DNA from 3 places in the Sporosarcina sp. FSL K6-1508 genome. Region 2 is predicted to be linked to each of the others. Evidence: riboswitches for the same ligand, from Rfam matches in the RefSeq annotation. Region 2 holds a riboswitch; each other region holds the start of a gene.
The links. A riboswitch is a leader RNA that binds a small molecule or an ion and turns the genes downstream of it on or off. The one in region 2 is predicted to bind cyclic di-GMP.
Positions count from the first base shown of each region.

Region 1: it holds a riboswitch for cyclic di-GMP, as region 2 does, so the genes downstream of both, MKZ11_RS11660 (methyl-accepting chemotaxis protein) here and MKZ11_RS04055 (methyl-accepting chemotaxis protein) in region 2, are expected to answer to the same signal.
Region 3: it holds a riboswitch for cyclic di-GMP, as region 2 does, so the genes downstream of both, MKZ11_RS00425 (hypothetical protein) here and MKZ11_RS04055 (methyl-accepting chemotaxis protein) in region 2, are expected to answer to the same signal.

Region 1 covers NZ_JBBOXF010000001.1:2,318,020-2,322,735, forward strand. Annotated here, with positions in the region: gene MKZ11_RS11645 (M23 family metallopeptidase) at 1-702, opposite strand, end outside; gene MKZ11_RS11650 (cytidine deaminase) at 767-1,198, opposite strand; gene MKZ11_RS11655 (PhzF family phenazine biosynthesis isomerase) at 1,538-2,446, shown strand; cyclic di-GMP riboswitch class I at 2,607-2,692, shown strand; gene MKZ11_RS11660 (methyl-accepting chemotaxis protein) at 2,827-4,548, shown strand; gene MKZ11_RS11665 (SDR family NAD(P)-dependent oxidoreductase) at 4,548-4,716, shown strand, end outside.
Region 2 covers NZ_JBBOXF010000001.1:870,016-874,731, forward strand. Annotated here, with positions in the region: gene MKZ11_RS04040 (S1C family serine protease) at 1-302, shown strand, start outside; gene MKZ11_RS04045 (CxxH/CxxC protein) at 469-633, shown strand; gene rlmH (23S rRNA (pseudouridine(1915)-N(3))-methyltransferase RlmH) at 713-1,192, shown strand; cyclic di-GMP riboswitch class I at 1,650-1,760, shown strand; gene MKZ11_RS04055 (methyl-accepting chemotaxis protein) at 1,970-4,021, shown strand; gene MKZ11_RS04060 (amidase family protein) at 4,070-4,716, shown strand, end outside.
Region 3 covers NZ_JBBOXF010000001.1:100,477-105,192, reverse strand. Annotated here, with positions in the region: gene MKZ11_RS00435 (signal peptidase I) at 1-845, opposite strand, end outside; gene MKZ11_RS00430 (DUF1102 domain-containing protein) at 1,103-1,699, shown strand; cyclic di-GMP riboswitch class II at 1,887-1,969, shown strand; gene MKZ11_RS00425 (hypothetical protein) at 2,027-2,683, shown strand; gene MKZ11_RS00420 (DUF5305 family protein) at 2,707-3,819, shown strand; gene MKZ11_RS00415 (sensor histidine kinase) at 3,860-4,716, shown strand, end outside.

The sequences.
Region 1 (4,716 bases), 1.4 Mb from region 2:
CTCTCCCTCTTTTACCATTATAGAATACTGTTTGAAATGAGCTAATAAGCTATATTCGTTATTGAAATGCTTTATAACGATATAATTGCCTGCCGGCTGTAATTCATTCATTTCACTAGGGACGTTATCGATTATATTATTGATCACTTTAACGATCTTGCCATCAGTTGGTGCAACAACCTCTTTATTGAATGCATAGTAATTTTCATTACGCATTTTTTTATCTTTATACGTTTGATTATCTTTCATGACAACTAAATCATATGCGTATCTCTGTGATTCATAAACATAATGATAATTTAGAAATTCATTTTTTCCGCCCCAAAAGACAAACCATTCATCTTTAATAGGCATATTATATAAGTTTTTTGAAGAAGGTCTGTCACTCTTTGGAAAGATTATATAAGGTTTTATCAAAAGACGATGGATATTATTAGTCGAATCGAATACAACACAAATCACTTTTTCTTTATGGCTATCTAACCATAAATATTGTATATAATACCCTAAAGATGATGTCTCAATTAATTGGAAGCTTTCAACGTTCTTATTAATCGATTGTACTAGTTCTTTAAATTGCTGGAGCGATACTATCTCTTTAAAATCTTTAATACATTGTTTGTAAATGGATTCTGGTTTTCCATGTAAAAAAGAATCTCCGAAATTCTCTGGAGTTATATAATCATTTTGAAATCTGTCCATAAAATCCTCCTTTTTTATTTAAATGTAAGACTGAACCATTTCTTTTGCTATCCCGATGTATTCTTTATTCTAAATCACTTGAGTATTTTTCCGGTAGTAACTCCATTACATTACATTTTACTAATTCACCATTGTAGGGAATGATTACGTCAGTATCCTTACCGTAATCACTTATTAACTCGCGACACATGCCACATGGTGCAACGACCCAACATTTTTCAATGTCTTCTTGTGGATGAGGATGAGCAACTGCTACAATCGTTTCAAACTCATGGTCTCCTTCTGATATTGACTTTCCAATCGCCATTGCTTCTCCACATACCGTTATTCTGCCAACATTTGCTTCGACGTGTACAGCTGCAAAAATATTACCTGATGTAGTTCTGACCGATGAACCAATGTGGTGTCGTCCATATCTATAATTTTTTTCTATTACGTCTTCTGCAGCCTTAATTAATTCATAATCCCTATTTTCCAAAGCTCTAACTTTTAACATAATAATCCCCTCCTACCACTATTTTACCTCATTAGTGAAATATTTGTATTTATGGCTTCCTTTCTTCCTTCCTCAAGAGTGAAGGCAGTAATCTTACTTCTGAAACATACTGCATTGAATTATTTAAGCATACCAATTGCTACGAATTGGCATGGAATGGTCTGTTTTTTAAAGTTTCCTGAAATACTATTGATAAGGTATACACTAGTTATATCCAAAATCATAGTATGAGGATATCAATGTACAAGTTTTATAAACCTTTATCTGCAATATATTTTCGATTGAAGCTATTTAATACACAAGAGATTACGAATGAAAATTGAGAGGGAGTTGTTAAAAATGAAAACTGTAAAAGTTTATCATTATGATGCATTTAGTAACAAACCGAATAAAGGAAATCCTGCAGGAGTAGTTTTGGATGGCGATGAACTAACGGAGATTGAAATGCAAGAAGTAGCTTTAGATATGGGTTTTAGTGAGACAGCTTTTCCTATGCATTCAGACGTTGCCGATATTAGGATTCGTTATTTTACGCCAGGGAGAGAGATGGATTTGTGTGGTCACGCAACTATGGCAACTATTTATGCACTAAAATCAAAAGGATTAATAGGGGAGAAAACGGAGTTAACAATAGAAACAAAAGCGGGAATTTTACCAATAAGGATAAGTTCGACTATAGAAAATGAACTATACATAACTATGAAACAGGCATCTCCGCAGTTTGAAGAGTTTAAAGGTTCCAAGGAAGATTTAGCTAGGTCAATCGGGATTGGTATAGATGATATAGAAACTGACTTACCAATTTTATATGGAAGTACAGGCATATGGACTTTGTTAATTCCTATAAGAAAGCTTAAAGCATTCAAAAAGATGAAGCCCAACAATAAACAGTTTCCAACGATTTTAAAAGAAATGCCAAAAGCGTCTGTCCACCCTTTCTGCCTTGAAACGCATGATTCTAATGCAGATATGCATGCCCGCCATTTCTCTTCTCCATTTTCCGGTACAATAGAGGACCCGGTGACAGGCACTGCTTCAGGTGTAATGGGAGCTTATTATGCCAAAAATATTAAAAATGACTTTGACACTAAATTAACCTTGTTAATTGAACAAGGTATTGAAATTGACAAAGATGGAAGAGTACAAGTTGAAGTAATCAAAAATAATCAAACATTTAATATTGAAATTACTGGTAATGCAGTCTTTGTAAAAGAATTTGATGTAACGATTAAAAATAACGAAACATAAATTGGGCGGGGTAGTAAAGTCTCTCATCTTCTTTTTCACCAATGACTATATACTCTTTTGGGCATTTTTTAAGTAGTGCATTATGAAGAGTTATTATAGTAATCTATGAAACTTTTAGTACTTCTTATTGCCATCTATTAGACTATGTGGTATATTTTTTGATGGTTATAGGCAAACTTATTGAAAAATAGGGACGCAAAGCTACGGGTCTAAAGTAATTATTACTATGACGGCTGAGCTGCTCAAGAAATGCTAGATAATAGTCTAGTTTTTTTTATTTGCCTATTTCAATGTGAAATAGGCTTTTTTTTTTGAAAGAAAGAAACAAACAAACATAAGTAGAAGTGGAGGAAATAATCATTATGCGTTTTTTTAAGAACATGTCACTGAAGTATAAGTTGTTACTCACAGTATCTGTCATTGTTTTAGCACTTTTTGCTGTTCTAACGACACAGAGTATCTCTCAATTGAACGGTCAGTTAGAGAATGACCTTGAACAAGAATTGAAAAGTGTTGGCTTATTGACAGCTAGGAACCTCGATTCCAAAGATATAGATGGGTTATTGACAGTTCAAGGTGAAGGCGATTCTGAATTTTTAGAAATGCAAAGAACCTTGGATGAAATAAGAGAAGAACAAGGAATTATGTTTTGGAGTTATATATGGAAAATGGAGGACGATGGTGTCACTCCTATCGGCTATACGGAAAATTTGAATGAAGCGTATGAAGCAGGGGAATTGTTTACTGATCTTGCTCCTGTCCATGTAGATACTGCTAAGCTCGCGATTAAAAATGATCAATCAGAGGTAACAAGCATTTTTGAGGACTCATTTGGATCATGGCGAACAGTTTTCAGCCCTCTTAAAGATGAAAGTGGAAATACAATTGCCGTGTTAGGAATTGATTACTCTGCGGATTATATTGACACCATCATTAAAAAAAGTGTTACAAAACAGATTATTATTGCAGTAATCGGAATTTCAATCTTATTAGTATTACTGTATTTTACAATTGATCGGCTTCTATTACCACTCAAAAAAGTGGTCATTGTTGCAGACCAAGTGGCAAATGGAGAATTGAACGATGTTGATCTTCAGATTACAAATGATGAAGTTGGACAACTTTCACAATCGATAAAAACAATGGTTTCAAACTTGCAACATGTCATATTAAACATTAGAAATACATCTGATCACGTTGCATCATCAGCTAATCAGCTAACTATGAATGCGACAGAATCGTATATTAGTTCTACAAACGTTTCAAAAGAAATGAAGAATATCGCTCAAAACGCTGAAACTTCTTTGGTAATGACTGAAGAAACAGCCGCTGCAATGGAAGAAACGGCAGGCGGTATACAACAAATTGCTGATTCAGCCAATACTGCTTCTGAATCGTCTCTTTCAGCATCACTTGCTGCTGAACAAGGAAATGAAGTTGTTCAACAGGTGATTGCTCAGATGCAATTAATTAATACATCTGTCGAGCAAATAGAAGAAACTATTAATGGTTTACATGCTAATTCTAACAAGATCAGCGACATTGTGAATATTATTACTGCAATAGCGGAGCAAACAAATTTGTTAGCACTAAACGCTGCAATTGAAGCGGCTAGAGCTGGTGAACATGGGAAAGGCTTTGCTGTTGTTGCAGATGAAGTAAGGAGATTAGCTGAACAATCATCACAGTCAGCTAAAGAAATATTCCAATTAATTCATATGATCCAAACAGATTCTAATGCCTCTGTAACTGTGATGGAAAAAGGGAAAGAAGACGTAAGAGTGGGAATGGATTATACGAATGAAGTAGGTCAGATATTTAAAAGGATTGTACAATCTGCAGACGAAGTGGCAGATCAAATCCGGGAAATCTCTGCGGCTTCTCAAGAAATATCTGCATCGTCTGAAGAAGTCGTGGCATCCGTTAATAATATTAAGAAAACATCTCAACAATCTACCGAGTTTTCATTGAGTGTCTCACAATCAACACAAGAACAATTGGTATCGATGCAGGAAGTGAAAGAAGCATCTGCTTCATTAGGCCAAACTGCAGAGAAGTTGCAATCCCTAATTACAAACTTCAAATTGGAGAGTGAAGATTAATGGATTTAAAGCTTACTGGTAAAAATGTTCTCATTACAGGTTCGAGTATGGGGATAGGCAAGGCAATTGCTTTGGCTTTTGCTGAACAGGGAGCAAATATTTTAATAAACTATATTGGCAGCGATCAAGAGGCCGAAACAGTCCGCCTACAAGCGAAAGATCATGGTG
Region 2 (4,716 bases):
CGTTACTTGACCTCCGAAGTATTCCGGCACAACAGCAACGGGATATGCTCAAATTACCGGCCACCATAACAGACGGAGTAGTCGTGAATGAAGTCATGAGCAAATCAGCCGCTGAAATTGCCGACGTTATGCAATATGACGTTATTGTTGAAATGGATGGAGAAAAAATAGAAGATATGGTCAGTTTACGAAAACACCTGTATAATGCGAAGAATGTGGGTGATACGATGCAAATGAAAGTGTATCGTGAAGGCAAGTTGCTCGAAATAGAAATGGTGTTAAAAGACGGTAACTCGTTTTAGTAATAGCATTACAAACACTTTACAATGAAAACTTATCCACAGCGGGCATAATAGCTATCGGCTAGCTATTATGCCCGTTTTTTTATTGTATTCGCTCTTTGTGGATAAATCTAAAAATTTGTGAATAACTTTGTGTAAAATAAAAAAGCTGAAAGTTGGGATGAAAATGAATACTTATAGCTGTGAAACCCATATAAACCATGCTCTTGACGTTTTTGTAGCTGAGCAGGGAAAGTTTCCAATCATGGAAGCTGTAGCAGAAGAAAATAAGTTATCCACAAAGTGCTCGTATTGTGAAGACGCGGCATTATATGTTGTGAGGGATGAGTAGTCGGACACAACATGTAGATAAGTGATGTGGATATGTGTATAAGTTTTGTTTATAATAATAAAAAAAGGGTGGACAACTTGTGAATATTACAATTGTGACAGTGGGTAAATTAAAAGAGAAATATTTAAAAATGGGTATAGAAGAATTCTCAAAAAGACTAGGTGCTTATGCAAAGATTAACTTAATAGAAGTTCCGGACGAAAAAGCACCTGAATCATTAAGTGATGCAGATATGGAAATCGTGAAGAAAAAAGAAGCGGATCGTATTTTGGCGAAAGTAGGGACGGATTCCTATGTGATTGCGCTCGCGATTGAAGGGAAGATGAAGACATCAGAAGAGCTAGCAGCGGATATGGAGTCGCTAATGACATACGGGCGGAGCAAGGTAGCGTTTGTTATCGGAGGCTCGCTGGGGCTTCATGATAGCGTGATAAAACGGTCGGATGAATTGTTGTCTTTTTCGAAAATGACATTTCCGCATCAGATGATGAAGCTGATATTGTTGGAGCAGGTGTATAGGGCCTTCAGGATTATGAAGGGGGAACCGTATCATAAGTAAAGGCGGTTATTGATAAAATATGATGAGACTCGGTCAGTGACAAACGTTAGAGCCAGATAAATTCAAAGGAAACCATAAGAAAAGGGATTTCAAGGAGAAAATGCGAAGCTCAAATGGTTTCAAGGTCTATCTCGAACTGGGAGATAGGCCAATTAGGTGTGTCAAAGTAATCGAGATTAGTTATCATTGTAGCAAATAGTAGGCGGGTGAAGCGATAGTATCAGCCAAATATTGGATAATGTCGCCAAAATCAATCAATTACTAATTTGAAATCATATTTTTGACTTCATTTCTATAAAACCTTATACATAGTCGATGAAAACCTACTTTTTAACTGGTTCCGAACTATCCTCGTGATTCATTTTTCATAGATAAACAGTGAGGAGTGGTTAAAAAGTCTTGAATTTTGTAGAGTTACGTGAGATTATTGGTGAGCGTAATTTTAAACTAAAACTATAGAAGTTAAAGGCAACCTGTTCTGAAAGGGCAGCACGCAAAGCCTAGGATCTAAAGTTTAGGGATTAATCAAAAGTCCTGCAATCTAAACAATGATCGCCTGGTTACCAAATTTATGGATTAATATATATATAAATCCTTTGGCTATTCTATATTAAATAGAATAGTTTTTTGAGTGTTTAAAACCACCTAGAATGAATTTGGCAAAAAGACGTAGTTAGAAAGGATTAAGAGATTCTTGAAGTTAACAATTTAAAAGCTTTGAAGCAGCAGGCAACTTACGCTTGATTCACTATTAATTAAATAGAAAGGATTGTGCAAATGAATAAGAAAAGGATTTCGTTCAAAGCAAAGTTATTAGTTTTCTCACTATTGCTATCGATAGTACCGATTGTATTTGTTGGCGTGTTAGTGAATAAAACAGTTAGCAAAAAAACCAAGGATGATTATATTAGTTTCAGCGAGAAAGAAATTAAACAGGTGGATAATGGAATTTCTCTATACTTTGAAACGATTAGGGAAAATGTCAATTTATTAGCTAATGACCATTCCGTTCTAAATGCCGATTCAAGTATTACTTCCTATAAAGATATAGCGGGGGAAGGCTCAATTGATATGACCCCTTCAGAAAATGGGGATAAGGAGAAAGCCATTTTTGATGTGTTTTCTCAATTTAGTAATAGTCATCCTAAAGCCTCTTATGTTTATATAGGTACATCGGATGGAGGTTATGTCCAATATCCCGAGGGGCCCACGCCAGCTGGTTTCGATCCTAGAGACCGTCCTTGGTATAACACGGCTATTGCAGAACCAGGAGAAGTAAAATTAACAAGTGCCTATAAGGCAACTGGGGTAGAGGGAATTATAGTCAGTAATGTAGTATCGATTGAAAAAAACGGAAAGCAAACAGGTGTGTTAGGCCTGGATGTAAGTTTGGAAGGCTTAACAGATATTATTAAGGAAATCAGTATCGGTAAAAAAGGTTATGTCATTCTTGCGCAAGAAGATGGAACAATCCTTGCACATCCGAAAAACTCCGAATTGAACTTCCAACCCGTTTCCGAACTAAATGTTCCGGAATTAACAGATTTAAGCAAAGACGGCCCATTTGAAACGAACCTAGATGGTGAAGACTATGTATTGAACACAATCACTTCAGAAATTGATGGCTGGAAGTATATTGCTGTCATTAAGAAGGACGAAATTTTAAGTACGGCGACTTTCATACGAACAATGCTTTTCATTATAGGTGGGGTTTTCGCGATTCTTGCTGTCATTGCGTCTATTATAATGAGTTTACGTATAACGAAGAGAATTAAAAGCATTAGTGATTTGTCTTTAGCGATGTCAAAAGGTGATTTGACGCAACAAGTCACGGTAAAGGTGAACGATGAAATCGGGGATATGGGAGAGAATTTCAATACCATGTCTACCAGTTTGAAAGAAACCATGCGAAAAATTGCGCATGAATCTCAACAATTATCTGCGACCTCTGAAGAGTTGGCAGCGTCTTCGATTGAAAATCAAACAGCTTCCAGCGAAATATCCGAGTCAATCCAATTGGTTGCTACTGGAGCTGATGACCAGGATGAGGCTATGAAAAACGCTGTAGGTATTATCAATGAAGTGTTTAATCGTGTAGATGATGTGACAGTGAGTATGGGCAACGTAAAAGATTCCATCCATTATTCAACGGAAACGGCTAAACAAGGTAGTGAGGTCGTTGAACAAACGGTAAGTCAGATGAGTGAAATTGATAAAAATGTGAGTTCTTCCGCTGAGAAAATCAGCATGTTAAATGAAAAATCAAATGAAATTAGACAAATTAGCTTAATGATACAGTCCATTTCAGAGCAAACGAATTTATTAGCTTTGAATGCTGCAATTGAAGCTGCTAGAGCTGGTGAACATGGAAAAGGATTCGCAGTCGTGGCAGATGAAGTTCGAAAACTTGCAGAGCAATCTAGCAACTCAGCATTGCAGATCAATGAGATCATTCACGATATTAATGATGGAATTGAAGATTCGATGGAACTTGTCAATCTAGGCGTAAGTTCGGCTAAAGAGGGAATGAAACTTGCGAATGAAAGCGGGAAAGCATTTGGGGAAATTATGGATTCTATTCTCACTGGTACAACAAAAATATCTGAAGCTAGCATAGCGATGGAAAACATGAAGAATCATATAGCTGAAGTGGTCGTTCACATAGAAGAAGTTTCAAAAACGAGTATTGAAGTAAATAATTATTCTCAAAACGTTGCGGCATCCTCCGAAGAAATGAGTGCCTCCATGGAAGAGGTTTCAGCGGTTTCTCAAGAGTTAGCTAGGATGTCAAATGAATTGGAAGTAGCCATTCAGCAATTTAAATTGTAAAAGAAAAATTTTTATGTTTCATTTAATTTAGAATAGGGGGGAAATACCATGTTAAAAGTATTAAATCATGTTATCACCTTGATAGCCCTTATGGCAGTTATGGCCGTGCTTCCAATGGCAAGTGTTTCTGCAGAAGAAACCAAATTCGATCCATTTGAAAAGAGTATTAAAGAAATTTCGGAAGCCTTGGATAACAATCAAATTACTTCTGAGCAGTTGGTTACGTATTATCTAGAACGTATAAAAGCTTATGACAAGCAAGGCCCTACGATTAATTCGTTGACTAACATTAATGAAGAAGCTATAGAGATTGCAAAGCAATTGGACGCAGAGAGACAAAGTAAAGGTACAAGAGGTGTACTACATGGTATTCCGATTGTTGTTAAAGATAATTTTGACGTAAAAGGAATGCCTACAACTGCAGGTTCTGTTGTACTAAAGGAAGCTTACCCTGAAAAAGATGCTTTTACGATCCAGAAATTGAAGGATGCAGGAGTCATTATCATCGGGAAAACAAATATGTCAGAGTTCGCAGCATCATATGGAAGGTTAGGATATGGCTCTTTGAGTGGTTTAACCTTAAACCCTTACAACCTTAAACGCGATGCTTCTGGTTCTAGTAGCGGAACTGCAGCAGCGGTCACAGCAAACTTTGGTGTATTTGGATTAGGGACGGATACATCTGGGTCTGTTAG
Region 3 (4,716 bases), 770 kb from region 2:
GTTTCCTGACCCGGTGAAAGGGATAACTTTGTATGACTCAATTTAATTTGCTTATCATCAGAAGTAACGGCACCAATTAATTTAAAGAAACCTCCATTACTTAGCTCTGATAATGGCCGGGTTACTTCATCTCCAACCTTTAAAATACCAACAGCACTGCCCATTAATACACCTTGACCTTGAGAAGAGACTTCATAAAAAAGGTTTGCTCGTTGTCCGGAAGCAAGCATTGTCGCTCCCATAATAACGGAAATCGTTAATCCACCTACTATATAAATGAGTTGTAACTCCATTCCTTTATTTGTCTTCTTTCGTTTTCGTCCAGATTTTAATTCGCCAATTGCAATAATAATCGCAAGAACTATGGCGATAACTGGCAATGTATAAGGATTGCTTTGATATTTTTCCGCCCATAATGATAAGTAACCTATTTTAGGGATAACGATTGGTGTTTCTCCTATAGTTAATGCTCTTCCAGCAATCCAATCTCGCTCAATCAGTCCACTACCATCCCGCTGATCCGTATATTCATTAGCGTCCCCTTTGGTAATAAAACCTTTATCGACGTTTCTATCGACTACTCGGTGGGCAATCCAACCTTTGTCAGCAAGACTTCCTTCTTCTGTTTTGAAAAAGACGATATCTCCATTTTGTACTGCTTCTTTTTCCTTTAGGTTCTCTATGATCACCATATCGCCCCGCTCCCAAACAGGGGACATACTGTTTGAACGAATGACGGTAAGCAAAACGGGTTCTTTAGTAATAGCTGACCCAATTGCAGCAATTAACGTACATAAGATGCCAATTGCTAATAAAGTGTTCAGTATCCTTGAAAATAGCTTCATGGAATTCCTCCTTTCATTCATATTATTGTAATTCTACGAAACAAAAAGCCCTCTAAAGTAGAATTGATTTGGTACAAAAGTATACCTACCACCAACAAAAGTAGTAGTTTAGGGGATACAAAGTAGATAATAGTAGTAGACAAACGATATCTGAAGACTACCCTACAGAGTGAGGATAACCAATACCAATCCTCCTATACTAAAAGTAGTTACAAAAACGGTTAAGAGCCGAAAAAAATATTGGAGGAGATTTAAGAATGAAGATGAAAAAAGGTATATTTTCGGTAGTGTTTCTACTAGCAATTTCAAGTGTGATGGCGGCAATGTCTTTCTCAAGTGCAGCGGTCAAGAGTGATATGGACGTTACGGTCAAGAATTCTAACGAATCACTATTGGCACTAGTAGCAAGTGCGGAGCATAATGCAGCTGATTATAAAGCGAATGGTGAATTATTGATTAACCTGAATAAGGGTAATGGAGCAGATTACGGAGTTCAAAACAATAGTAAATATAATTGGGATAAATTATTTGCAGTTAAAAATAACTCAGATAAAGATATTAATGTTACTGTTAATGTCGCTAAGAGATCCGGTAAAGGAACTTTTGAAGCTAGCGAGGTTACCGAATTAGATACGTTTGGAAAACCAGGTGGTGGACATGGCGGTGGTGGTATAATTACTCCTACTAAACAACTGTTGAAATTAACAAATGGCGGTGGTAGTAATACACTTTCATTTACGCTAAAACCAGGTAAGGATCAGGAAATTGACCTGGAATTATTGACTAATAACATTGGTAAAGGATCAAATAATTACACACTAACTGTTGACGCAGTTAGAACAGATGGTAAGTAAGTTAAACTCAAAATAAAGCAAAACAGCTCTATGAAATATATAGGGCTGTTTTTCTTTACATGTTAGTTACGACAAATACAAAGAAGGACATTACTACCTATTATCAGACAAAAATAGTACCTACATAACCGCAAGAAGTACCGTAATATTTGTTGGGGTTTGGTTATACTGAACTATATAAAAGAATATTGATTACGGAAACTGTGAAGTACGACCCGTATATGGGCACCTGGGGCGTATGGAGTTATTGGTGCAACCGGCCTAATTAAATTTGGACAACTTGTCCAATTTAGTTAGGCTTTTATTATGAAATTGGGAGGGCGCGTATTGAAAAAGTTTTTTTCTTTAGCAGCACTTTTAGTATCCATGTCATTTTTGCTTCTCCGTAGCACGAGTTTTACAACTGCTGAAATAGGAAGTGATGCAACATTATCTATAGTCCCAGAGGATAGTGCCCTTATCGCAATTACCAATTGGGAAGGGAGAAAATTTGCAATTACAAATAACACTGAAGAAACAATAGAAATTCAAGGAATTGACATACTTAGTGGATTCTCTGAAGAGGCAATGAATGTAGTAGAAAATAATTCTTCTACTCTAATTTCAGGAGGAAGCAAATATTTCACCCTTATTGGCGACGCACAAGAGTTATCCGGAGGTGAAATTCAAATAATAGCTCATTGGAACGGTGGCAGTGCGGAAATAAATTCAACGATTCCAGAATTTGAAGATGAACAAATACTTGTTGAATTGGAAGAAGAAACGAAATCAGAATTAATCGAAGCGGAAGAAAAAGAAAAAGAAAAAGAAAAAGAAAAAGAAGAAATCGAAGTAGAAGAAAAGGCGAATGAGGAAGTCGAAGTCGAAGCAAAAGAGGAAGCTGGAGCAGAAGAAAATATAAAAGAAATCGAAAAAGAAACAGCAAACATAATAGAATCTGAACCAAATGAAGACCAAACGAATACGGACCAAGACAAAGACTAACATTAACAAAGGGAGAGATGGAAATGGGATCAATCTTAGTTCATCTATATAAGGGGAAACACAGGAAAATATTCCTCCCCCTTCTACTAGTACTAATTATTTCAGTTGCAGTATCAGTTTATTCTTTGTCAGGACCAGCAATAACTATTACTCAAATCAATGATGACATTCCTCGAATAGAAACAAACTATGATTACAAGGCGACACTTATGCCAAATGTCCTTTATCCGAACGGAGGGACGGTAGAAGCAGGAGATACAATGTTCCGGAAAATAACAACTGCAATTCCTATTAATTTAAAATCTACAATAGACTACGAGAATGAAATACTGGCAAAAGGTACACATGAAGCAAAATTAGTAATAAAAGCAGGGGATATGTGGGAAAGAATGTTTCCACTAGAAAAAAAACAAGCCTTTGAAGAAAAGGGGAAAGCAATTGCAATTTTAGAAAAAGCATATAAAATTGACCTTGAAAAAGTGAATGCATTCATATTACAAGTGGAAGAAGAAACAGGCATTAAATTACCTCAGTATGCAATCGAAGTAGTTCCAAATATCCAAGGAACAATTAACTATGATGGTAAGGAAATGAATATTCAGGAACAGGGTAAGCTTACTTTTCAATATTCATATGAAGAAATTGCGTTAGCAAGTGAAAAAGTATTCACGTCCATGTCCCCATTGGCAACGACCGAAATGATTCCGAATACTTTTAACTTATTTGGGTTCTCCCTTCCATTAAGCCGAGTTCGAATAATAAGCTCCCTATTTTCTTTGTCCTTACTACTAACTATTATTTATGTCTATAAAAGGTTAGTTACTAATCATGCAAAACCTATTACCTCGCGTGTAGAAAAAATAAATAAAAAATATAGCAGCAGAATTATTCCAGTTTCAGAGAAATTGAATATTGACCAGAAGTCCATTCTAACTCTTGATTCGTTTAAATCAGTGTTGAAAATTGCTGATGATAAAGAACTCCCTATTTTCTTTCATAATGATCACCAAGATGGAAGCGCAATATACTTTATAGTCGACGGCGATTATTTATATAGTTATGTAACGAGCATAACAGATTTAATTCCGAGAACGTCCAAAAGAATAAGAAAAGCAAAAACGTATGCAATCGGTTAATCGTATTTATCAATTCATAAGAAAAAGTCCTTCCAGTAAAGTGAATTTATTGTTTTTATATCGATATAGTTCACTTGTATTAACCTCTATCTTTTTTTTACTAGGTCCGCAATCTCCCTTGCTTTTTAAAGCCGGAGTAATCATCTCACTCGGTATTGCAGCCTGGGTTACGACTAACTTACAAAAAAAATATTTAAGAAATAACGCAATTCTAAAGTCAATCGTGTTGGCTGAAACCATCGGATTGACTCTGTTGTTAATGCCCACTGGTGGTATTTCAAGTCCGTTTATATGGTATGCACTTAATCCGGTTCTTATGGCAGCGAGTTTTCTAACGCCTTTATTTTGTTGGGCAGCCCTGTCCTTCTATCTTGGAAGTGCCACAATAATTGCTTATACTCTATTTCATGGTGCTGATATGATAGTAATTTTGGAGGAGAAGTCATACTTTTATCTTGTTTGTTTACTAACAACATTGCTTGTCAGGTTATTCACAGGATTAACATCAGAGTTGGATATAAAAGCTGCTGTATTGAAAGCCAAGCAAGAAGAACTTTTATATGTAAATAAAAAACTAATCGAAACGAATGATAAATACCAAGATACACTGGAGCATATCATGTCCCTTTACCACTTGATGGATAACTTTTCTTCTGAAAAGAGCCCTCAGATGCTAATTAAAGAAATAACTACATCTATAATCAAGTGTTCGCAAAGTGATGAAGCTTTCTTTTGGTTAACAGATTTAAACCAACAAAATAGTCTTATTGCCACTATACCAAATAACAGAGGCATAGAAACCGGACTTAAAAAGGAATGGAACGCTATACGAGGTAAGAGAGAACCATTCATCGGTAAAGTTAATAATGAATTATACGGGATGAAAGTAATTAGAAC